One region of the Romboutsia ilealis genome, then DNA from elsewhere that is predicted to be linked to it. Evidence: predicted binding sites of a transcription regulator. Region 1 holds the regulator's gene; each other region holds the start of a gene.

Region 1 (8,016 bases):
GGAAAAGATGCTGAAATAACTATGGAATGTAATCCAGGAACTCTAGATAAAGCAAAATTAAAGGCTATAAAATCCTTAGGAATAAATAGATTAAGTATGGGACTTCAAGTTACTCAAGACCATCACCTAAAGTACATAGGTAGAATACATACATATGAGCAATTTGAAAAAAATTATAAAGATGCAATAGAAGTAGGCATAAATAATATAAATGTCGATTTAATGTATTCACTTCCAAATCAATCATTTGATGAATGGAAAGAAACTTTAAATAAAATAATAAATTTAAATCCGTCACATATATCTGCGTATTCACTTATATTAGAAGAGGGAACTAAATTTTATGATATGTATCTAAATAAAGAGTTTGAACTTAATGATGAAGAAGTTGATATAAATATATATAACTATACAATAGATACCTTATATAAGAATGGATATCATCAATATGAAATATCTAATTATGCAAAAGAAGGATACGAATGTAAGCACAATATAGTTTATTGGAAATGTGATAATTACCTGGGGTTAGGGCCAGGGGCATCAGGTTACATAAATAATTATAGATATAGTAATATTTGTGATATTAAAGGGTATAATAAATGCTTAGAGTATGACAAAAGACCTATAGAAGAAAAAAATATACTAAGTAAAAAAGATGAGATGGAAGAATTTATATTTATGGGGCTAAGAATGAATAAAGGAATTAATTTAGATGAATTTTATAAAAGGTTTAATATAGATTTTAAACATAGATATAATAATATTTTAGATAAATTAAAGAATTTAAATTTAATTATAGAGCAGAATAATAATATAATTTTAACTCAAAGAGGAAGAGAAATATCTAATACTGTATTTGTGGAATTTATAGATTAATTAAAAATTATTGACAACGCTGAAAAATAATGATATATAATATATATAATCTTTTTAGCACTCGGATTTAAAGAGTGCTAACAGCGAGGAGGCATGAAATGAAACTGAACGAAAGAAAACTAAATATCCTCAAAGCTATAGTTAAAGATTATATAGAAACTGCCGAAGCGGTAGGATCTAGAACCATATCTAAAAAACATGATTTAGGAATTAGTGCTGCTACTATAAGAAATGAAATGGCTGATTTAGAAGAATTAGGTTATCTCATACAGCCGCATACTTCTGCAGGGAGAGTTCCGTCAGAAAAAGGATATAAGTTATATGTAGATATGCTTATGAGTAAAAGCGAATTAAGCAATGAAGAAAAAAAATTAATTCAAGATTGCATACAAAATAATGTAAGCCATATAAAAGACTTAATTCAAGAAACATCAAAGTTATTATCTCAATTAACTAATTATACAACAGTAGCTGTAGCTAAAAGTTTAAATAATCAAAATGTTATAAAGTACATACAATTAGTAAGTATAGATGATAATAAAATATTACTGATTGTTGTAACTAATAACGGTGATATTAAAAAGGTCGATTTAACTAGTAATGTTTATTTAGATCAATCTAAATTAAATCTAATATCTGATAATCTAACTAGAAAATTATTAGGTAAAAGTATAGTAGATATAGATGAAAAATTAATTGCATTTATAAAGTATGAAATAGGTGAATATTCTAATTTAATAGATGGACTTATAGATGCTCTTAACTTCAATATGTCGGAAGAAGAATTTGTATTTTCTTTAAATGGTGCAACTAACATATTTAACTATCCAGAATTTAATGACATAATAAAAGCTAAATCATTTTTAAATATGATAGAAAAAAAAGAAACAATAGATAGTATGTTAAAATCAAAAGGAATACAAAAGGATAATGTAAACATAATAATAGGTAGTGATAATGACTTTGAGCTAGCTAAAGAATGTAGTATAGTTACAGCAACATATAATATTGATAAGGACTTAGTAGGGAAGATAAGCTTTATAGGTCCAACAAGAATGGATTATGCAAGGATTTATGCAATAGTAAATTATATTAATTTATTATTTAATCAAAAATAAATTGAGGGGTGCAGTGTATTGGAACATAAGGATACTGTCTTAGAAGAAGAAATAGTTAAAGATGACGCTCAAGAAGAAGTAGTTAAAAATGAAGAAACTACTGAAGAGAGTCAAGAGAATGTAGTTGATATAGAAGAAAAGCTTGAAGAAAAAAATTTAAGAGACGAGATGGATGCTCTTAATGATCAATATAAAAGACTTCAAGCAGAATATGCAAACTACAGAAGAAGAACTCAACAAGAAAAAGAAACTATAGGTATATTTGCTAATGAAAAAATGCTAAATGAATTAATACCTGTTATAGATAGTATGGAAAGAGCATTAGAAGCTTGTACAGATAAAGAAGATACTATGTTTAAAGGTGTAGAGTTAGTTTATAAGCAATTAAAAGATATGATAACAAAATTTGGTTTAGAAGAAATTGAAGCACAAGATGCAGATTTTGATCCTAACTTACATTTAGCGGTAATGCAAGAAAATGTAGATGGAGTTGAACCAAATAAAGTTGTTATGGTACTTCAAAAAGGATATAAACTAGGAAATAAAGTATTAAGAGCAAGTATGGTTAAGGTTTCTTGTTAATTAAATTCAAACTTTATTTTGTAAATATAAACCTTAATTAATTAAAAAAATAAAAATAGTAAATAAATCAATAAATAGATTTATATATAGATATATGTATAGGAGGAAAAGTATTATGTCAAAAGTAATAGGAATAGATTTAGGAACAACTAACTCTTGTGTTGCAGTACTTGAAGGTGGAGAACCACAAGTTATAACAAATGCAGAAGGTATGAGAACTACTCCATCAGTAGTAGCTTTTACTAAAGATGGTGATAGAATAGTAGGAGAACCTGCAAAAAGACAAGCAGTTACAAATGCAGATAGAACAATAATATCTATAAAAACTCACATGGGAACAGATTACAAAGTTGATATAGATGGTAAAGAATATACTCCACAAGAAATATCAGCTATAACTTTACAAAAATTAAAAGCTGATGCTGAAAGCTACTTAGGTCAACCAGTTAAAGAAGCTGTTATAACAGTTCCAGCGTACTTTACAGATGCTCAAAGACAAGCAACTAAAGATGCAGGTAGAATAGCTGGTCTTGATGTTAAGAGAATAATAAATGAACCAACAGCAGCAGCTCTTGCTTACGGTTTAGATAAATTAGATCAAGAAAAGAAAGTATTAGTGTTTGACTTAGGTGGAGGAACATTCGACGTTTCTATACTTGAAATAGGTGATGGAACATTTGAAGTTTTAGCTACTGCAGGTAACAACAGACTTGGTGGAGATGACTTTGACCAAGTATTAATAGATTACTTAGCTGAAGAATTCAAGAAAACTGAAGGTGTTGACTTAAGAAATGATAAAATGGCTCTTCAAAGATTAAAAGAAGCTGCTGAAAAGGCTAAGAAAGAGTTATCATCAACAATGACAACTAACGTAAACTTACCTTTCATAACAGCTACTGCTGAAGGTCCAAAACACTTAACAATAGATATAACTAGAGCTAAATTTGATGAATTAACTGCTCACTTAGTAGAAAAAACTATGGAACCAACAAGAAGAGCATTACAAGATGCTGGTCTTTCTACATCTGATATAGATGATGTATTATTAGTTGGTGGATCAACAAGAATACCAGCTGTTCAAGAAGCTGTTAAGAAGTTTATAGGAAAAGAACCACACAAAGGTATAAACCCAGATGAATGTGTTGCTGCAGGTGCTGCTATACAAGCTGGTGTTTTAACTGGAGAAGTTAATGATTTATTACTTCTTGATGTTACTCCATTATCTTTAGGTATAGAAACTATGGGTAACGTAATGACTAAGATAATAGAAAGAAATACAACAATACCAACTAAGAAATCACAAGTATTCTCAACTGCTGCAGACAACCAAACTGCTGTTGATATACATGTACTTCAAGGTGAAAGAAGTATGTCTTATGACAATACAACTTTAGGTAGATTCCAATTAACTGATATACCACCAGCACCAAGAGGAATACCTCAAATAGAAGTTACTTTCGATATAGATGCTAACGGTATAGTTCATGTTACTGCTAAAGATTTAGGAACTGGAAAAGAACAAAAAGTAACTATAACTTCAGGAACTAACTTAAGTGAAGAAGAAATAGAAAGAAAAGTAAAAGAAGCTGAAATGAATGCTGAAGCTGATAAGCAAAAGAAAGACAAGATAGAAGCATTAAATCAAGCTGACTCTACTATATACCAAACAGAAAAAACATTAAATGAACTTGGTGATAAAGTAAGTGCTGATGATAAATCTCAAATAGAATCTGCAATAGCTGAATTAAAAGCTGTTAAAGAAAGAGAAAATGCTACTGCTGAAGAAATCAAAAAAGCTATGGATGAAGTAATGAATAAGTTCCATAAGATATCTGAGCAAATGTATCAACAAGCTCAAGCTGAGCAACAAGCTAATGCTGGTCAAGAACAAGCTGGACCACAAGATGATAATGTAGTTGATGCTGATTTTACAGAAGTAAATGATGAAAAATAGGTTACAAATATAGACATATTTGTATATAATTAATATATAAGAAAAGAATATCTTTTCATAAGCATCGTATCGTTAATAATGAAATTGAATGCTTAAAATAATGATAATAGCTTGTAGTATTGATATTCTACAAGCTATGTTTTTGTTTAATAGGCGGATATATCCGCAGTTGTAACAAGGATATATCGTTTGCGATATGAAGTGTATCGCCGACACGTCGCTTAAGCGAAGCGAGTTTTTGTAAATTTAAGGTGGTGACAAAATTGAGTACTAAAAGAGATTATTATGAGGTATTAGGTGTAGATAAAAATGCCGATGAACAAACGATAAAAAAGGCATATAGAAAACTAGCTATGAAATACCATCCAGATAGAAATCCAGATAATAAAGAGGCAGAAGAAAAGTTCAAAGAAGTCAATGAAGCATATGAAGTGTTATCAGACGCAACTAAAAGACAAAACTATGATCAATTTGGACATGAAGGTGTAAATGGTCAAGGTGGATTTGGTGGATTCGGAGGTCAAGGTTTTGGCGGTGGCGGATTTGAAGATATGTTTGGAGATATATTCGGAGATATATTTGGAGGAGGTTTTGGTGGTGGTTCAAGACCTAGAAGAAGAGGTCCAGAGCGTGGAGACGATATAAAACAAACTGTAAATATAAGCTTTGAAGAAGCGGCATTTGGTAAAAAAGCATCTATAAAAGTAAATAGAAGTGAAGAGTGTAATGAATGTCATGGTAGCGGAGCAAAACCTGGAACATCTAAAAAAACTTGCCCTACATGTAATGGTCAAGGGGAAGTTAGAACAGTGCAGAGAACTCCATTTGGTAATATAGCAAGTTCAAGAACTTGTTCAACTTGTGGTGGAGAAGGAGAGGTTTTAGAAACTCCATGTACAAAGTGTTCAGGTAAGGGAAGCGTTAGAAAGGTAAAAACCATAGAAGTAGATATACCTGCAGGTATCGATGATGGTCAAATGATAAAGCTATCTGGTCAAGGTGAAGTTGGAAGCAAAGGTGGTCCAAGAGGAGATTTATATATAGTTGTAAATGTAAAACCTCATTCACTGTTTACTAGAGATGGATTTGATATATACTTTGAAATGCCTATAACATTTAGTCAAGCTGCATTAGGTGACGAAATAGAAGTTCCAACATTAGATGGTAAGGTTAAATATACTATACCAGAAGGAACTCAAACAGGAACTGTATTTAGACTAAGAGAAAAAGGAATTCCAAAACTTAGAGGAAACTCTAGGGGGGATCAATATGTAAAAGTTATAGTTGATACTCCTAAGAAACTAAATGAAAAGCAAAAAGAGCTTTTAAGACAATTTGCTGCGGAGTGTGGAGAAGAAGTTCATGAAAAAAAGAGTTCTTTTGGAAAAAAGATAGAAAATTTATTTAAAAAAAAGTAAAGAAAAAGTTCTAGGAGATTATCCTAGAACTTTTTTACGCTTAAGGATATTATAATACTTAAAAAAAATGTGGATAAATTCTGAATGTAAGTAATATCAACAAATTGGTTTTGAGCGTAAAAAAGATTTTGAAATACTTCGCCCACGCAGTGGCTCGAGCAACGGACGAAGTCGTTGGCGACATGAGCGAAGCGAATTTTTTATATAGAAGAAATGGCTATAGCTTGAATTTGAGTAAATATAGCCTGCGATAAATCATTTAGGTCTTCTTGTTTAATTATATTCATGTCTCTTAATGATAAAAATGTTATAAATGAATTTAAAGCTACATTTTCATATATATCAAAATATAAGTTTTTGTTTTCAAAATAATCTTTTTTTCTTATAGATTCATTTATAAGAAATAGCTCATCTATTGTTGAAAACATGACAGCTTTAACTGTAGTAGATTCAATATTAATATTTTTTAGAACTGAAAACTTTTTATAAGAAAAATTATTAAATCCATTTAATATTTTATGTAGTTCATCTTTATTTTTATTTTTTAACTCATTTTTAGTTTGATAAGATAAAAAATCATATTTTTCCTTTATATGATCTAACCTAGAATTATGATAGTTTAATAGTGTTTTTAATTTTCTATTATCTTTTACCTCGTTTTTATCATCTTTAAGATGCCAAGATTTATATTTATTAGATACTTTACTAATATCATCAAATAATTTTAATGATTCAACTCTATACATAACAATCTCCCCCATATGCTTTATTACATTTAACTAATAATAGTATAGATTATTAGTTAAATGTAATAAATATTTAGTTTAATTTGAAAATTTTAGTTGTATTTTCTATCTATGTAATATGTATAGAAGCAAATATTACATAGATAGAAAATACTTTAATCAAAATTATGAATATAAATTTTATTTATACTAATAATAATTATGTATAAATAAACATATTACTTGAGGTGATTTAATGAAAAAATACATATGTACGGTATGTGGATACATACATGAAGGTGATGCACCTCCAAAAACCTGTCCTATTTGTAAAGTAGGAGCAGATAAATTTGAAGAAGTTCAAGGCGAAATGCAATGGGCAGATGAACATAGAATTGGAATAGCAAAAGATATAGATAAAGATATAATAGAAGGTTTAAGAGCAAACTTTGTAGGAGAATGTACTGAAGTTGGTATGTATTTAGCTATGGCTCCCAAAGCCGATAGAGAAGGATATCCAGAAATTGCAGAAGCTTATACAAGAATCGCATATGAAGAAGCAGAACATGCTGCAAAATTTGCAGAGATATTAGGTGAAGTTGTTATGCCTGATACCAAATCTAACTTATCAGCTAGAGTTGAAGCTGAGTTTGGTGCTTGTTCTGGTAAAAAAGAATTAGCAGGGCTCGCTAAAAAGCATAACTTAGATGCTATACATGATACTGTTCATGAAATGTGCAAAGATGAAGCTAGACATGGTAGAGCTTTTAAAGGTCTATTAGATAGATATTTTTCTAAATAAAATATAAAACATATAGGAGGTATAAATATGAATAAAATAAATTGTAATGTTGATAATTGTTCTCATAATAGTACTGGAGTTTGTTATGCAAATCGTATAGATGTAGGAGGTAAAGGTGTAACTGATGCATGCGAAACTTGCTGTGGTTCTTTTCTTGATAAAAGACAATATTCAACTTTGACTAATAATACTAATACAGATGGACCTTGTGATTGTATAGTATGCAGTGCTGAGAAATGTGCTTATAACGATAATAAATTATGTACTGCAGATACTATACAAGTTAATGGGCATGATACAAAAATATATACAGAAACAATATGTTCTACATTTAAGGTAAAATAAATAAAAAAGATAAAATTAAGAGGGTGCTATTAGTTCCCTCTTAATTTTATTTTTTTTATGTTTAAGGATATAATAATATTTTAAAAAATATAGATAACTTAGGAGTGTAACTAATATCAATAAACTAGTTTTGAACGTAAAGATTATTTTAAGTAACGGATGAAGTTGTTGTATATATGAAATAAGTTAATTT
Region 2 (8,016 bases), 760 kb from region 1:
CACTTACAACACCCTTAGATAGACTTAATACATTTTTTTCAATATCCTCTAATTGTTTAAATCTATTAAATAGAAAAAATGCTTCTGTTTGTAAAGCATATTCTTTAATATCTGTATAAAATTTTGATAAAAAAGGATTTTCTTCAACTATTTCTCTTAAAAGAGTATAACCAAAATGTTGGTTAAGTATATTAGCTAATGTAGTTTTTCCTACACCAATAGGTCCTTCAACAGCTATAAATATACCTCTATTATTCATGTAAAATCACCCTCTAAAAATAATGTCTTATGTATTTTATCAGAAAAAAATTTAAAATACTACTCTAGACTTTTTATTTTATAGCATAATTTAAATTAACTTATTTAATTTATGTAAAATATGGGTAAATTAAAGATATAATAATTTTATAATAATTTACGTTGAGGAGTATTAATTTATGAAAGTTTACGAAAAAGATAACACAGTTATATTAGAAGATATATCAGATTTTAATCCGAAGCATATATTTGAATGTGGTCAGTGTTTTAGATGGATTAAAGAAGATGATGAGTCATATACTGGTGTAGCAAAAGGAAGAGTAATAAATGTTTCAAAACAAGGAGATAAAGTTTTTTTAAAGAATACTAATTTAGATGATTTTAATAATATTTGGTTTGAATATTTTGATTTAGGAACAGATTATGGAAATATAAAAGAGATATTAAGAAATATGGATGAGCATTTAGAAAAAGCGACAGAATTTGGTGATGGCATAAGAATTCTTAAACAAGATGGATGGGAAATGCTTATATCGTTTATAATATCATCAAACAACAGAATACCTATGATACAAAAAGCTATAAATAATTTATCTAGAGAGTTCGGGACATATATTGGTGAATATAATGGTAAAGAGTATTATGCTTTTCCTACCCCAGAACAATTAAGTAAGGCTAGCCAAGAACAAATAAGAGCATGCCAAACAGGATTTAGAGATAAATATATAAAAAGTACAACAGATAGTGTTATTTTAAATAATGAAAATATATCTGAATATACTAAGTTAAATACAGAGGAGTGCTTAAAGGAATTATTAAAATTTAATGGAGTTGGTCCTAAGGTGGGTGACTGCATTGCATTATTTGGAATGCAAAAGTATGATACTTTCCCGGTAGACGTGTGGGTTAAAAGAGTTATGCAAGAATTTTATGTAGAAGAGGATATGAGTTTATCTAAAATAAGAGCATATGCTATAGATAAGTTTAAGGGATTATCTGGTTTTGCACAACAGTATTTATTCTATTATGCAAGGGAGCTTGGTATAGGAAGATAAAAAGGAGATTTTTTATGAGTGTTGGAGGTATTTTGTTTTTAAGTTATTTAATTATATCTTACATCGCTGGAGCTTTAATATCTATGACTATAATACTTGAAAATAGAGATCCTGCTAAGACTATGACTTGGTTATTAATATTTATATTATTACCAGGTTTAGGAATTGTGATATATGCGGTATTTGGTAGAAATATACGAAAGATAAAAATGCTTAGAACTCAAAAACTAGCAACAGATATAAAGGATAAAAATTTATTTGAGAACTTAGATGAAATAGAAGAGTTAGTAACATTAGAACAAAAATCTATAAAGAACAATAGAATACTTAATGACCTAGAAGATGAAGATTTTGTTAAGCGAAGAGTTATAAGTTTATTATTAAATACAGGAGTATTTCCATTTACAACTAATAATAATATAGAAGTCTATGTTGATGGAAATCAAAAATTTGAAAGACTTCTTAAAGATATAGAAAATGCTAAAGAATATATACACTTAGAATATTTTATAATAAAAGAAAGTGAAATTGGAACAAAGATAAAGAATGCATTAATTGAAAAAGCAAAACAAGGTGTTAAGGTTAGAATTTTGTATGATGATGTAGGATGTTGGAGATTCTGGTTTCATAGAAATTTCTTTAATGAAATGAGAAAGTATAGTATACAAATTGAACCATTTATACCGAATAAATTCCCTATATTAGGAGGTAAATTAAATTATAGGAATCATAGAAAGATAGTAGTAATAGACGGTTCTATAGGATATACCGGTGGAATAAATATAGGTGATGAATATTTAGGAAGGAATAAGAAGTTTGGTTATTGGAGAGATACTCATATAAGAGTAGAAGGTACTTCAGTATATATGCTTCAAATGATTTTTTTAACAGATTGGTATTATACAACAAAAGAGATTCTCTTAACTAAAAGATTTTTCCCTAAAATAGGTCACTGCGGAAATAGTATGGTTCAAGTTGTAGCAAGTGGGCCTGATAGTGATTGGGAGGCTATACATTATGCTTATTTTTCAGCTATATGTCAGGCTAAAAAAAGCATATATATAGAAACACCATATTTTATACCAGATGAAAGCTTGCTAAAAGCTTTAAATAGTGCAGCTTTAAGTGGAGTAGATGTTAGAATTATATTCCCGAAAATAGCTGATCATAAAATAGTAAATACAGCATCTTATTCATATTTTAGTGATATACTGAAATCTGGAGGTAAGGTTTATTTGTATACAAAAGGTTTTATACACTCTAAAGTTATAATTATAGATGATAAAATAACTTCAACTGGATCAGCTAATATGGATTTAAGAAGTTTTATGCTAAACTTTGAAATAAATGCATTTATATATGATAAAGAAGTAATAGATATTATGACTAAGGATTTTTTAGAAGATATGAAAAATAGTGAGGAGTTAAAAATAGAAGATTTTAATAATAGAAGTATGGTTAAAAAGGTGAAAGAATCAATAGCGAGACTATTTTCACCTATATTATAAAAAATTTTTAAAAACTATTGAAAAATGGATATAATTAATATACTATAATAATTGTTAGCACTCTTGGTTAGAGAGTGATAAATTCATTATAGTATATTTTTATATTCAAATGTATTATAAAATATATATTTTGAAATTCAACAATTATTTTGAGCAACGGATGTATCTATAGCGGTAGCAAGGATATATCGTTGGCGAAATGAGCAAAGCGAATTTTTATTTTTACATATGAATATTTACTAGGAGGTAAAAATATGAAGATAAGACCATTAGCTGATAGAGTAGTTATAAAAAAAATAGAGGCTGAAGAGAAAACTGCAAGTGGTATAGTTTTACCAGGGACAGCTAAGGAGCAACCACAAATGGCTGAAGTTATAGAAGTGGGCCCAGGTGGTATAGTAGACGGAAAAGAGATAACTATGGAATTAAAAGTAGGAGATAAAGTTATATTCCAAAAGTATGCAGGTACTGAGGTTAAGATAGAAGGAAATGAATACACAATACTAAGACAAAGTGATATATTAGCAGTAGTTGAATAATTTATAGGAGGGGTTAATAATGGCTAAAGAAATTAAATTTGCTCAAGATACTAGAAAAGCGTTAGAAACAGGTGTAAATAAATTAGCAGATACAGTAAAAGTTACTTTAGGACCAAAAGGAAGAAATGTTATATTAGATAAAAAATTTGGAGCACCTCTTATAACTAATGATGGTGTAACAATAGCTAAAGAAATAGAGTTAGAAGATAGATTTGAAAATATGGGAGCTCAATTAGTTAAGGAAGTTGCTACTAAAACTAATGATGTAGCTGGTGATGGTACTACAACTGCTACAGTTTTAGCTCAAGCTATAATAAGAGAAGGGTTAAAAAATGTAACAGCAGGAGCTAATCCAGTTTTAATAAGAAAAGGTATACAAAAAGCTGTTGAAGTTGCAGTAGAAGAATTAAAATCTCAATCTAGAACTATAGAAACTAAGGAATCTATATCTCAAGTTGCTTCTATATCTGCAGGGGATGAAGAAGTAGGAGCATTAATAGCAGAAGCTATGGAAATAGTAGGAAAAGATGGTGTTATAACTGTTGAAGAATCTAAAACTATGAATACTGAATTAGATGCTGTTGAAGGGATGCAATTTGACAGAGGGTTCGTTTCAGCATACATGGTTACAGATGTAGATAAGATGGAAGCAATATTAAATGATCCATATATATTAATAACGGATAGAAAAATATCTAACATACAAGATATATTACCTATATTAGAGCAAATAGTTCAACAAGGTAAGAAATTATTAATAGTAGCTGAAGATGTAGATGGAGAAGCATTATCTACATTAGTAGTTAACAAATTAAGAGGAACATTTGAAGTTGTTGCAGTTAAAGCTCCAGGATTTGGAGATAGAAGAAAAGCAATGCTTGAAGATATAGCAACACTTACTGGAGGAGTTGTAATATCTGAAGAATTAGGATATGACCTAAAAGAAGCAGATGTAACTATGTTAGGTAGAGCAGGTTCTGTAAAAGTAACTAAAGAAGCTACTACAATAGTAGATGGATTTGGAGATAAAGTTGCTATAGAAAATAGAGTTAATCAAATAAAGCATCAAGTAGAAGAAACTACTTCAGAGTTTGATAAAGAAAAACTAATGGAAAGATTAGCTAAATTAGCTGGTGGAGTAGCTGTTATAAAAGTAGGAGCTGCTACGGAAGTTGAAATGAAAGAAAGAAAATTAAGAATAGAAGATGCACTTAATGCAACAAGAGCAGCTGTTGAAGAAGGTATAGTTGCTGGTGGTGGTACTGCATTAGTTAGTGTAATACCAGCTTTAGATAAGTTAGTATTAGAACTAGAAGGTGAAGTACAAATAGGTGCTAAGATAATAAGAAAAGCATTAGAAGAACCATTAAGACAAATAGCTATAAATGCAGGTCTTGAGGGTGCTGTTATAACAGAAAGAGTAATTAATGCAGAACCTGAGGTAGGATTTGATGCATTAAATGAAAGATATGTTAACATGATAGAAGTTGGTATAGTTGACCCAACTAAGGTTACTAGAAGTGCTTTACAAAATGCAGCATCTATAGCTGGAGTATTCTTAACTACTGAGGCGGCAGTTGCAGATTTACCAGAATCTGAACCTGCTATGCCAGGAATGGGCGGAGGAATGCCAGGAATGATGTAATAAAAAGAGTAGCAATTTTGCTACTCTTTTTTTGTATATATAAGTTAATATTTTATTATTAAATTTAAAATGAGAATACTAAAATAAAATTTGTAAAATATATTATAGTCAATTAACTTTAAAAAGTTGGTAAATAGTTTCTTCTAAACTTATGTTATTTTTAACTATTTTTTTCAACTTCTTTTTTAATACTGCCCAGTACTTTTCTATTGGATTTAAATCTGGAGAATATGGTGGTAAAAATATTAATTTTAGATTTTTGTTAGCATTCTTGCATAATTCATATAGTCTACTTTTACAATGAAATGTTGCATTATCCATTACAATAACTTTGTTTTCTTCTACTTCTTTTAAAAACATTTCTTTGAACCATTTTTCAAAAAACTCACTATCCATTATTTTATCGTATACTAAAGGAGAGATTATCTTATCTACACATTTTCCTGCTACTATATTTATTCTTTTATACTTTTTGCCAGGTATTTTGTCATAAACCTTTTTACCTCTTACGGCTCTAGCATATTCTCTATAAATATATCCTTGTATCCCTGTTTCATCAATGTATACTATATCTTCTTCTTTAAAATATTTTATTTCATTTAAATATTTTTTTATTTTTTCTTTGCATTGCTCCTTGTATAAAGTTGTCTTTTTTTTCGTGTTATATTTAGTTTCTTAAGTGCTTTAAATATAGCCACATCACTACAATTGAATTCTTCTGCTATCTCATATAAGTATGCATCTGGATACTGTTCTATATATTTAACTAATTGTTCTGGACAAATCTTTTTTGGTTTTCTAACTCTTATTTTTACTTCGCCTAATTTCCCTTCCTTTTTTTTGTTTATCCATCTTATTAGTGTTGTTTCAGATATTTTAAATACTTTACAAGTTTCCTTGAAAGTGTGTCCTTCTTCTCTATATTCAATTACTCGTTGTTTAAATTTTATATCATAACTCATATTAGTTTTATTAACTTTTTTGATATATTGCATACTATTATTTAAAAGTTAGGTTACTATAATAGGAATCTTATTAAGGTCATTTTAGGAGGTATATAAATGAGCAAATTTATTGAAGAAATGAAAAAAGATATAGAAGGCATGGAAGCTCGTCATGAGCAACATAAAGAGTTAAGACATGAAAAACATGAAGAAAAGAAGTTTGCTAGAGAGTTAAAACACCAAATGAAGCATGAAGAACATGAAAAAGTTAAACAAGGTCGCAAAGTAGATCATGAAGAGAAAAAAGAAGAAAGACATGAAAGACATGAAGAAAAGAAATTAGAAAAAGAATTAAAACATCAGATGAAGCACGAAGAATAAATAATGAAGATGGTTATACAAACAGTAGAACCATCTTTTTTATGCTTAAGGATATTATAATACTTAAAAAAATGTGGATAAATTCTGAATGTAAGTAATATCAATAAATTGGTTTTGAGCGTAAAAAATATTTTGAAATACTTCGCCCACGCAGTGGCTCAAGCAACGAACGAAGTCGTTGGCGACATGAAGTGTTTCGCCGACACGTCACTCAAGCGAAGAGAATTTTTTATAGATATAAATCTATATAGTTATATTAAAGTTGTTATTAAAATATGGATAAGTAAGATATATTTATAAGAATATAATCATGATATACCGTGTATGATGTAAGAATAAAAGAGTCTATTATAGAGGTAATAAGAAAAAACATAGTAAAAATGAAAATATGATTTCTAAAATTGTTAAAAAATCTATAATAGCAATTAGGGTATGTAAGATAATGTAGAAGAGTATTTATTGCAAGTTAAAAATACCTCTGATACTATAATGATATAAGGGAAAACGAATTCCTGAGATAAGTATAATATATATTTTTAATAATTAATCTGTTGTGCTAGTTAATTATTTTTCCAAATAAAGGAATTTAAATTGTGCAAAAAAGAATATCCTATGAAAGATTAGTATTTGTAATTTTTATCCAAATACTAATCTTTTTATTTTAGATATAGAATCTTCATTTCCCATTAATTTGTTTATTAGAAATGATATATTATGAGCTAAAACTTTTATTGAAGTTCTAGTTATAAATCCTAACATTGATTTACTTTTTACTTTATTCAAATTTAATTGTTCTGCCAACTGAGAAAAACTAGTTTCTATCCTTCTTCTAGCTTTAAATATCAATTGTCTTATATCTTTGGGATAATTATCTTTACTATTTCCGCGCTTTAAAAATAATAGATTTATATCCTTTTCAACTTTCAGTTCAGGCGTTAGCCTTTTATTTACATACCCTTTATCACCAATAATAGAAATAGATTTATATTTATCACATAAATCCCATACTGCATTTCTATCATCTACATTAGCTGGAGTTATAATATAATCAGATAAAAATCCATCTATTGTAGTAAGAGCATGAAATTTAAATCCAAAATAAGTTTGTTTTTTTGAAGGACATCTACCATAAGAGGCTTCGCCTTTAAAGCATTTACTAAAATGTGCTCTACCAAATTCACATACTGGAATAGGCATACTATCTACAATTCTTATATTGTTAGAATAAGATTGCATAAATAAAGAAATATGCTCTCTTATTTTAGATATTACCCAATATAAGTTTCTTTTAGTTCTGTTGAATCTCGTTCTATCTCCTATCTTTGGAAATAGATTTTTATATTCCCTTTTAAGCAAACTAAAGAATGCTTTTTCAGAATCAATAGTTAAAAGTTCACCAACTATGCTAATAGTGATTATCTCACTATCAGAAAGTTTGCTATCTTTTATATTACGTCTATTACTTACAGTTATAGGTATAATCTCATTATATATATCATCTATAATTACAAATATATTTGTAAATAAATCAGTTAAATTTTTTTGATCTTGGATATAATAATTATTAAACTCTAGCATATATAATCCTCCTTTAGAATAGTAGAGATAATCTTAGGATACTATATTTGTTGGAGTTTTATTATTGAAAAATTTAACTAGCACAACGAGTTAATTATACAAAATACA
Region 3 (8,016 bases), 790 kb from region 1:
CAATCTGCCTTAAGTCTTTTTCAAATTCATCTTCTTTGTATGCAAATATCTCTGCCATTAAGTTTCCAAATGTATTTGACACTAAATCAATATTAGTATTGTTTTCTTGCTCTAGATTATATAGTGTTTCTAATTGACCTTTTATAAATTCAGCTTTTTTAGGATATTTTTCATAAGCAGATTTTAATCTTCCTTTATATATAGTATATGCAACTTTATCTTTTAATCCATTATCATCCTTTAAATTATCTTCTAATTTATAATATGTTAAAAGTACATTCATACTTGCCGCATATTCTGTTATTTCATTTATTATCTTTTTTTTCTTTTTAAATGGATTTGTTATACACCCTTCCTCTATTATAGTAGATTTAGGTCTATACACTGCTGTTAGTACTAATATTAAAAATGTTATATCATAATTTAAAGATAATCTAGATATTTCCCCATGATTATCTTTTAAATACTTACATAAGCCACAATAATAACCTCTATAGTGTTCATATTCTCTAAAGGTTAAATCCATTTTGTTTATTTTTACATATCCAAACATAAACATCCCTTTCCAGTATATAAATATAATATTTATATTACTATAGATATAAATTCTACTTCATAGTATTTATATCTATAAATATTTTTATCAATTAATTCTAATGAGTCATAGCATCGTTCATTATCTAATCTCTTAAGCTTTGCCATAGATATAGGTAGATTAAATCTTCGTGGCCCAACTGACCCAGGATTTATATAAAGTATACCTTTATCCTCATATATATTACTTTTATGAGAATGACCATATACAACAATATCTATATTTTCTTCTTTTAAGTCTATATTCACTTTTGATATATCATGAACTAAGTATATTCTTATATTATATATGTCTATTATTTTTTCATCTTTAGCTATACTTTTATCTTTATCACAATTTCCTCTTATAAATTCTACCTTAGCTATTTTCTCCAAACCTTCTATAACTTCAATTTTACCTATATCACCTGTATGTATTATTAAGTTACAGTTACTTAAATTATACACTACTTCTTCTCTCAGTAAACCATGTGTATCTGATATTAATCCTATCATTACAAATTCTCCTACAATTTATGAATTTTATTTATATCATTGTTTCCATATAATTTTTATCTTAAGCATATAATATTATTATTTGCACATTCTAGTTATACAATTATATCCTAAATCGATATATAGTTTTAGAATTTTTCTAATGAAATATAGTAATTTAAACATAAATTTAAAATTTACTATAAATAAAGACCCTCATTAAGAGGGTCACCTTTATAAGATAAACTTAGTTATATCACCTTTTTTATTTTCAATCGTTATAACATCTAATCCTTTATATTCTCTGAATAGCAATTTGATATCTCTCATACTTTGATTTACTTCATTAGGAGTTAAATTTCTAATAAAATACTCCCTCCTCATTTCTTCATAACTTCTATCATTTAAAAAATTCCTTATCATAGTAAAAGCGAAAACATTAGGAATATTACTTTGATTACCTTTTTTATATCCATTATTTCTTAAATACATTATCATACATATTCCTCCAATATTGATTTAGTCATATCAATAAAGTATATATAAAATTTAATGTATTATTACTATACTTTTTAAATGTTTTTCTTTTAATTATAAATATTAAGTTGTATATTTTACTGCACTATTTTTAAATATTTATTTTTCTAAAATCATATCAATTGTTGCTATTTTATTCGTTGCTAATCTATACCAAGTTCAAATTATTTAATAAATTATTTTTATTTTTTATGAATAATTAGATACTTATCTAAATATTATTTATTATAGGTAAACAAGCCTTAAATTTTTATATGTTGTAAGGGGGATAAAAAATATGCTAAACGCACTAAGTAGAAATTTAAATGAAAAAACTAAAGCTATAAGAAGCAGAGGTTATATACCAGCTGTAATTTACGGAAATAAATTAGATAATAGCATACCTATAGAAATTCATAAAACTGAATTTCAAAGATATTTAGATGCTAACGGTGGAGATAAAATAATTGAAATTAATCTAAATGGAGAAGTTAAAAATTGTAAAATAACAGATGTCCAAATCGATGGAGTTAAAGAAGGATTTTTACATATAGACTTTTTATTAGTTTAAAATACGATGATAAAGTAGCACCTTACTATTTTTAGAATTAAAAATCCCTTAGTAATTTGACTTACTAAGAGATTTTTGGGTTCTATTTAACATTATTATCACAATATATATTCATTGCATCACTCATAAACTTAGCTAATCCTTCTCCATACTTATCAATATTTTTAGTGAATCTTTCATCTCCTATATACATAAGAGCAAGACCTCTAAATATTTCTATAGTGCAGTTATAAAAATTAGTTGTTATATGATTTCTCCACTTTTCAATTAATTCTTGAACCTTTTCATCTGATGGATCTCTATCCATTAATTTAGCTAATTCTATATATATTAAATTAGCCTCTTTAATTATATCATTCCAATCATTTTTAGAATACTTAGAAGTTTTCTCTTGGCTTTCTTTGTATACATCACTCTTTCCGTATCTCTTTTCTGTTTCTTCTTTATACTTTTCTTGATGTTTTTTTACCCCTTCGTAATCAAACACTTTAAAATTATTTTTACTCATGGTTTTCCCTCCTAAATTTTCAATAGTATCATCTATTGATTCTAATATCCGTTCTAATCTTTTTTTCTTTTCAAATATAAGATTTCGTTGTAATTTAAGGGCTTTTGCTCTATCAAAGTCTTTATTATCTAATATTTGCTTTATTTCTTGAAGGGGAAATTCTAATTCTTTAAACAGCAATATTTGATAAAGTCTTGCTATGTCATCATCATTATACATTCTATAATTTGAATCTGTTCTTTTACTAGGTTCTAAAAGTTTTATTTTATCGTAATGATGTAACATTCTAATGCTTACACCCGTTAGCTTTGATACTTCATTTATTTTATACATTATTCCTCCTCCTAAGTTTATATTAAGGTATAGCACAATGTTAGGGTCAATAATAAAATATTATATAAACAAAAAATCCCCTAAATGGGGATTTTTCCTATAATGAAATTACCATACTCATAAGTTGATTATTTCTCTTTATAAATTCATCTAATTCTTTAGAGTCTAATTCTTTATTAGATAATAAAGCTATATCTACTATTTGATTACAAATTAATGATACTTTCTCTTTTTTAGTTTCGTCATCTTTTAATGAAACTAATTTTTTAACTATAGAACTATTATTATTTATAACTAAAGTCTTTTCTTCTTCAAAACTCATACCAAAGTTCATTCCTGCGAATTGAGATCGCATTTCAGACATTCTTCTCGATTGTTCTGAAATTAATATAATAGCTGGTGTATCTTCACTCTTTAGACTTTCAACTGAATAATTATTTATTCTATCACCTATAACATCTTTAAATAAGTTTTCTATATCAGTTTTTATTTCTTTGTTACCTTCATTATCATTATCCTTTAATATATCAGATAAATCTGCATCTATTCTATTAAAGTGTACTCCTTGATTTTTAAATTCTATCATAGATATAAAATGATTCTCTATTGTAGAGTCTAGTATAACTGCATCTAATCCGTAATCTTTAAATAGCTTTATATATTGTGATTGTTGCTCTTCATTACTTACATAGAATACCTTATTTTCATGTTTTTCTTTACAATTTTCTAAGTAATCATTAAGAGTTATATATTGTGAGTTTATAGTTTTGAATAATATACTATCTTTTACCTTATCATAGAAGCTTTCATCTTTTAAGCATCCAAACTTAATAAATACTTGTATATCATCCCAAAACTTTTCATAATTTTCTCTTTCATTTTTATATAATGATTTTAATTTATCTGCAACCTTTTTAACTATATGTTTAGAAATTTTGCTAACATCTCTATCATTTTGTAAGAAACTTCTAGATACATTTAAAGGTAAATCTGGGCAATCTATTACACCTTTTAATAATAATAAGAATTCTGGTATAACCTCTTTTATATTATCTGCTACGAATACTTGGTTATTGTATAATTTAACCTTGCCTTCTATAAGCTCAAATTCATTTTTTAATTTAGGGAAATATAATATTCCTTTTAAATTAAATGGATAATCTACATTTAAGTGTATCCAGAATAACGGTTCATCAAAAGTCTTGAATACTTTTCTATAGAACTCTTTATATTCTTCATCCGTACAATCCTTTGGAGCTTTTAGCCATAATGGATTTGTATCATTTATAGGTGTTGTATCTACTACTTCATCTTCTTTTGTTTCTTCTGTTTTTATAGTTTCTAAATATATATCAACTGGCAAGAATGAACAATATTTATCTATTATATTTCTTACTGTGTATTCTTCTAAGAACTCTTTACTATCATCTGCTAAGAATAATGTAATTGTTGTTCCTCTTGTCTCTCTATTATCTGATTGTGTTAATTCAAATTCTAATCCATCTTCACTTACCCATCTTACTGGTGTTGCATTTTCTTTATACGATAGTGTATCTATTTGTACTTTTTTAGATACCATAAAAGAAGAATAGAATCCTAATCCAAAGTGTCCTATTATATCATTTTCTTCATTCATTTTATCTTTGTATGTGTTAAAGAAATCTTCTGCTCCTGAGAATGCAACTTGATTTATATATTTTTCTACTTCTTCAGCAGTCATACCTATACCATTATCTTCAAATATAAGTGCTGAATTTTCTTTATCTATTGATACTTTTATTTTATAATGTTCATCAGTATTACCTTTAGCTTCACCTAATGAAATTAGTTTTTTGTACTTATTTACTGCATCGCAACCATTACTTATAAGTTCTCTTATAAATATATCTTTGTCTGAATATAACCATTTTTTTATTATTGGAAAAATATTTTCTGTATGTATTGATATACTACCCTTTTGATTTGTCATTTTATCTCCTCCTAATTTTAATTAAAAATTTATGGGATAAAATTAAGTTCCCTTTATAGGTATTATTGTATCACTTTTGTTATCACTGTCAAGCGTAGAGTGCTAACAAATATAAAAAGAATAGTATACTGACAAATCAATATACTATTCTTTAATAAAATCTTATTTAAAGTAATTTACTCCAGATTCAAATATCTTTTGATCCTTTTCACCTATTATATTCTTTATAACATGCTCTCCAATTCTCTCAGAATGACCCATCTTACCAAATATTCTACCATCAGCGCTCGTTATACCTTCAACTGCATAAGTTGAACCATTTGGATTAAAGTCTATATCATATGTAGCATTATCATTTAAATCTACATACTGAGTAGCTATTTGACCGTTATCTATTAACTGTCTCATAACTTCTTCATTAGCAACAAATTTACCTTCTCCATGAGATATTGCTATACTGTGAGTATCTCCAACTTCTGTAGCCGCTAACCACGGAGATTTATTCGAAGCTATTCTTGTTCTAACTATCTTAGATTGATGTCTACCTATATTATTATAAGTTAATGTTGGTGCATCAACGCTTGTTTCTCTTATTTCACCATATGGAACTAATCCAAGTTTTATAAGTGCTTGGAATCCGTTACATATACCTAGCATTAATCCATCTTGCTTAGTTAAGAATTCATTTATCGCTTCAGCAACTTTAGGATTTCTAAATACTGTAGCCATAAACTTAGCTGAACCATCCGGCTCATCACCTGCACTAAATCCTCCAGGTAGCATTATTATTTGTGACTTACGTATTTGTTTAACTATCGTTTCTATAGAGTCTTCTATATCTTTATATGTTAAGTTTTTAAATACTTCTATATTTGTGTTTGCTCCTGCTTTTTCAAAAGCTCTTTGTAAGTCATATTCACAGTTTGTTCCAGGGAACGTTGGTATGAATACTCTTGGCTTTGCTATAGTTATAGATGACTTTTTAGCTTCACCTTGAGATATAAAGTTTATAGTTTCTATCTTTTCTTTTATATCTACTGACTTAGTTGGGAATATAGGCTCTAATGTTTCACAGTGAACATTATATAATTCTTTTAATGATATTTCTTCATTTTCTATTATTATACTTTGTTCTTCTATCGTAGACCCTAGTACTATATAGTTGTATCCATCTAATAAACTTAAGTCTTCATTAGTTAATTCAAGTACTATATTTCCATAGTTAGGTTTAAATAAATCTTCTACACCTTCATTAAATTTAAATCCTATTCTATTACCAAATGCCATTTTACTTATAGCTTCCCCTATACCACCAAATCCAAGTGCATATGTTGATAACACTTGCTTATTGTGTATAAGTTCTGTTACTTTATCTAAGTTTTTCTTTAACATTTCAAAATCTACTACATCATTTTCCAATCTATCTGTTGATAACATTACAACTTGTGAATTAGTTTTCTTAAATTCTGGCGATATTACATAACCTGCATCTATAGTATCTACAGCAAATGATACTAATGTTGGTGGTACATCTATATCTTTAAATGTTCCTGACATACTATCTTTTCCGCCTATTGCAGGTATCCCAAGTCTATTTTGAGCATAATATGCACCTAAAAGTGCTGCAAATGGTTTACCCCATTTCGTTGGGTTATCCCCAAGTTTTTCGAAATACTCTTGTAAAGTAAGTCTTATTGAATCATATTTACCCCCAATAGCCACAACTTTACACACAGATTCAACTACTGCATATAATGCACCGTGGAATGGACTCCATTTTCCTATCTTAGGGTTATATCCATATGTCATTATTGTTGATGTATTAGTTTCTCCACCAAGTACTGGTATTTTTGCTACCATCCCTTGAGCTTCTGTTGCTTGATACTTACCACCAAATGGCATAAGTACAGTATTTGAACCTATTGTATTATCAAATCTTTCTACTAATCCTTTTTTAGAACAAACATTTAAATCTGATAATACATCCATAAATTTACCTTTTATATCTTCTTCTATAGCTAATTCACATTCTTTTTCTTTTAACTCACTTTTAAAGAATGTACTTTCTTCATTAACTTTATCAACATGAATTTTAGTAGTTTGCTTAACTCCATTTGTTTCTATGAAATCTCTACTCATATTAACTATTGCTTTACCATTCCAGAACATTCTCATATATCCAGTGTCAGTTACTGTAGCTACATGAGTTGCTTCTAAGTTTTCTTGTCTTGCTAAGTCTATGAATTTATCTTTATTAGAAGCATCTATAACAACTGCCATACGTTCTTGTGATTCTGATATAGCTATTTCAGTTCCATCAAGTCCATCATACTTTTTAGGAACTAAGTCTAAGTTTATATCTAAACTATCTGCAACTTCTCCTATAGCAACACATACTCCACCTGCCCCAAAGTCGTTACATCTTTTTATCATTTGTGCTACTTCTTTATTTCTGAAGAATCTTTGTATCTTTCTCTCATTTGGTGCATCTCCTTTTTGAACTTCTGCACTACAAGTAAGTATAGATTCTTCGCTATGTTCTTTAGATGAACCTGTAGCTCCTCCGCATCCATCTCTTCCTGTTTTTCCTCCAAGAAGTACAACTATATCTCCATTTTGTGGAACTTCTCTTACTACATTTTCTTTAGGAGCTGCCGCTATTACTGCACCGATTTCCATTCTCTTTGCAACAAAGTCTTCATCATAAACTTCTGCAACTTGCCCAGTTGTAAGTCCTATTTGGTTCCCATATGAACTATATCCATGAGCAGCCTCAGTAGTTATTTTTCTTTGCATAAGCTTACCTGGTAATGTATCTTCTAAAGTTGTTCTTGGATCTGCACTTCCTGTAACTCTCATTGCTTGATATACATAACTTCTTCCTGATAATGGGTCTCTTATTGCTCCACCTAAACAAGTTGCAGCTCCACCAAATGGTTCTATTTCTGTTGGATGGTTATGAGTTTCATTTTTAAACATTACTAAGTATGGCTCTATTTTACCATCTATTTCAACATCAACATTTATACTACAAGCATTTATTTCTTCACT

The links. Region 1 encodes HrcA, which represses chaperone genes, less so after heat shock. Its sites were predicted from a motif close to TTAGCACTCNNNNNNNNNGAGTGCTAA; they were not measured.
Region 2: groES (co-chaperone GroES) is a predicted target of HrcA. The motif match lies at 2,876-2,902, and genes of this name have one in related genera.
Region 3: htpG (molecular chaperone HtpG) is a predicted target of HrcA. The motif match lies at 5,045-5,071, and genes of this name have one in related genera.

Annotation. Positions count from the first base shown of each region.
Region 1 covers NZ_LN555523.1:504,598-512,613, forward strand. Annotated here, with positions in the region: gene hemW (radical SAM family heme chaperone HemW) at 1-879, shown strand, start outside; gene hrcA (heat-inducible transcriptional repressor HrcA) at 978-1,997, shown strand; gene grpE (nucleotide exchange factor GrpE) at 2,016-2,579, shown strand; gene dnaK (molecular chaperone DnaK) at 2,695-4,533, shown strand; gene dnaJ (molecular chaperone DnaJ) at 4,797-5,951, shown strand; gene CRIB_RS02335 (hypothetical protein) at 6,152-6,697, opposite strand; gene CRIB_RS02340 (NADH peroxidase) at 6,933-7,478, shown strand; gene CRIB_RS02345 (DUF1540 domain-containing protein) at 7,506-7,823, shown strand.
Region 2 covers NZ_LN555523.1:2,327,162-2,335,177, reverse strand. Annotated here, with positions in the region: gene CRIB_RS10950 (deoxynucleoside kinase) at 1-259, opposite strand, end outside; gene CRIB_RS10945 (DNA-3-methyladenine glycosylase family protein) at 438-1,313, shown strand; gene cls (cardiolipin synthase) at 1,328-2,821, shown strand; gene groES (co-chaperone GroES) at 3,076-3,360, shown strand; gene groL (chaperonin GroEL) at 3,380-5,005, shown strand; gene CRIB_RS10925 (IS630 family transposase) at 5,114-5,599, opposite strand; gene CRIB_RS10920 (IS630 transposase-related protein) at 5,617-6,000, opposite strand; gene CRIB_RS10915 (hypothetical protein) at 6,067-6,330, shown strand; gene CRIB_RS10910 (IS982 family transposase) at 6,967-7,908, opposite strand.
Region 3 covers NZ_LN555523.1:2,296,056-2,304,071, forward strand. Annotated here, with positions in the region: gene CRIB_RS10780 (DUF5685 family protein) at 1-553, opposite strand, end outside; gene CRIB_RS10785 (metallophosphoesterase family protein) at 586-1,089, opposite strand; gene CRIB_RS10790 (hypothetical protein) at 1,303-1,566, opposite strand; gene CRIB_RS10795 (hypothetical protein) at 1,883-2,155, shown strand; gene CRIB_RS10800 (MerR family transcriptional regulator) at 2,238-2,996, opposite strand; gene htpG (molecular chaperone HtpG) at 3,094-4,965, opposite strand; gene CRIB_RS10810 (phosphoribosylformylglycinamidine synthase) at 5,128-8,016, opposite strand, start outside.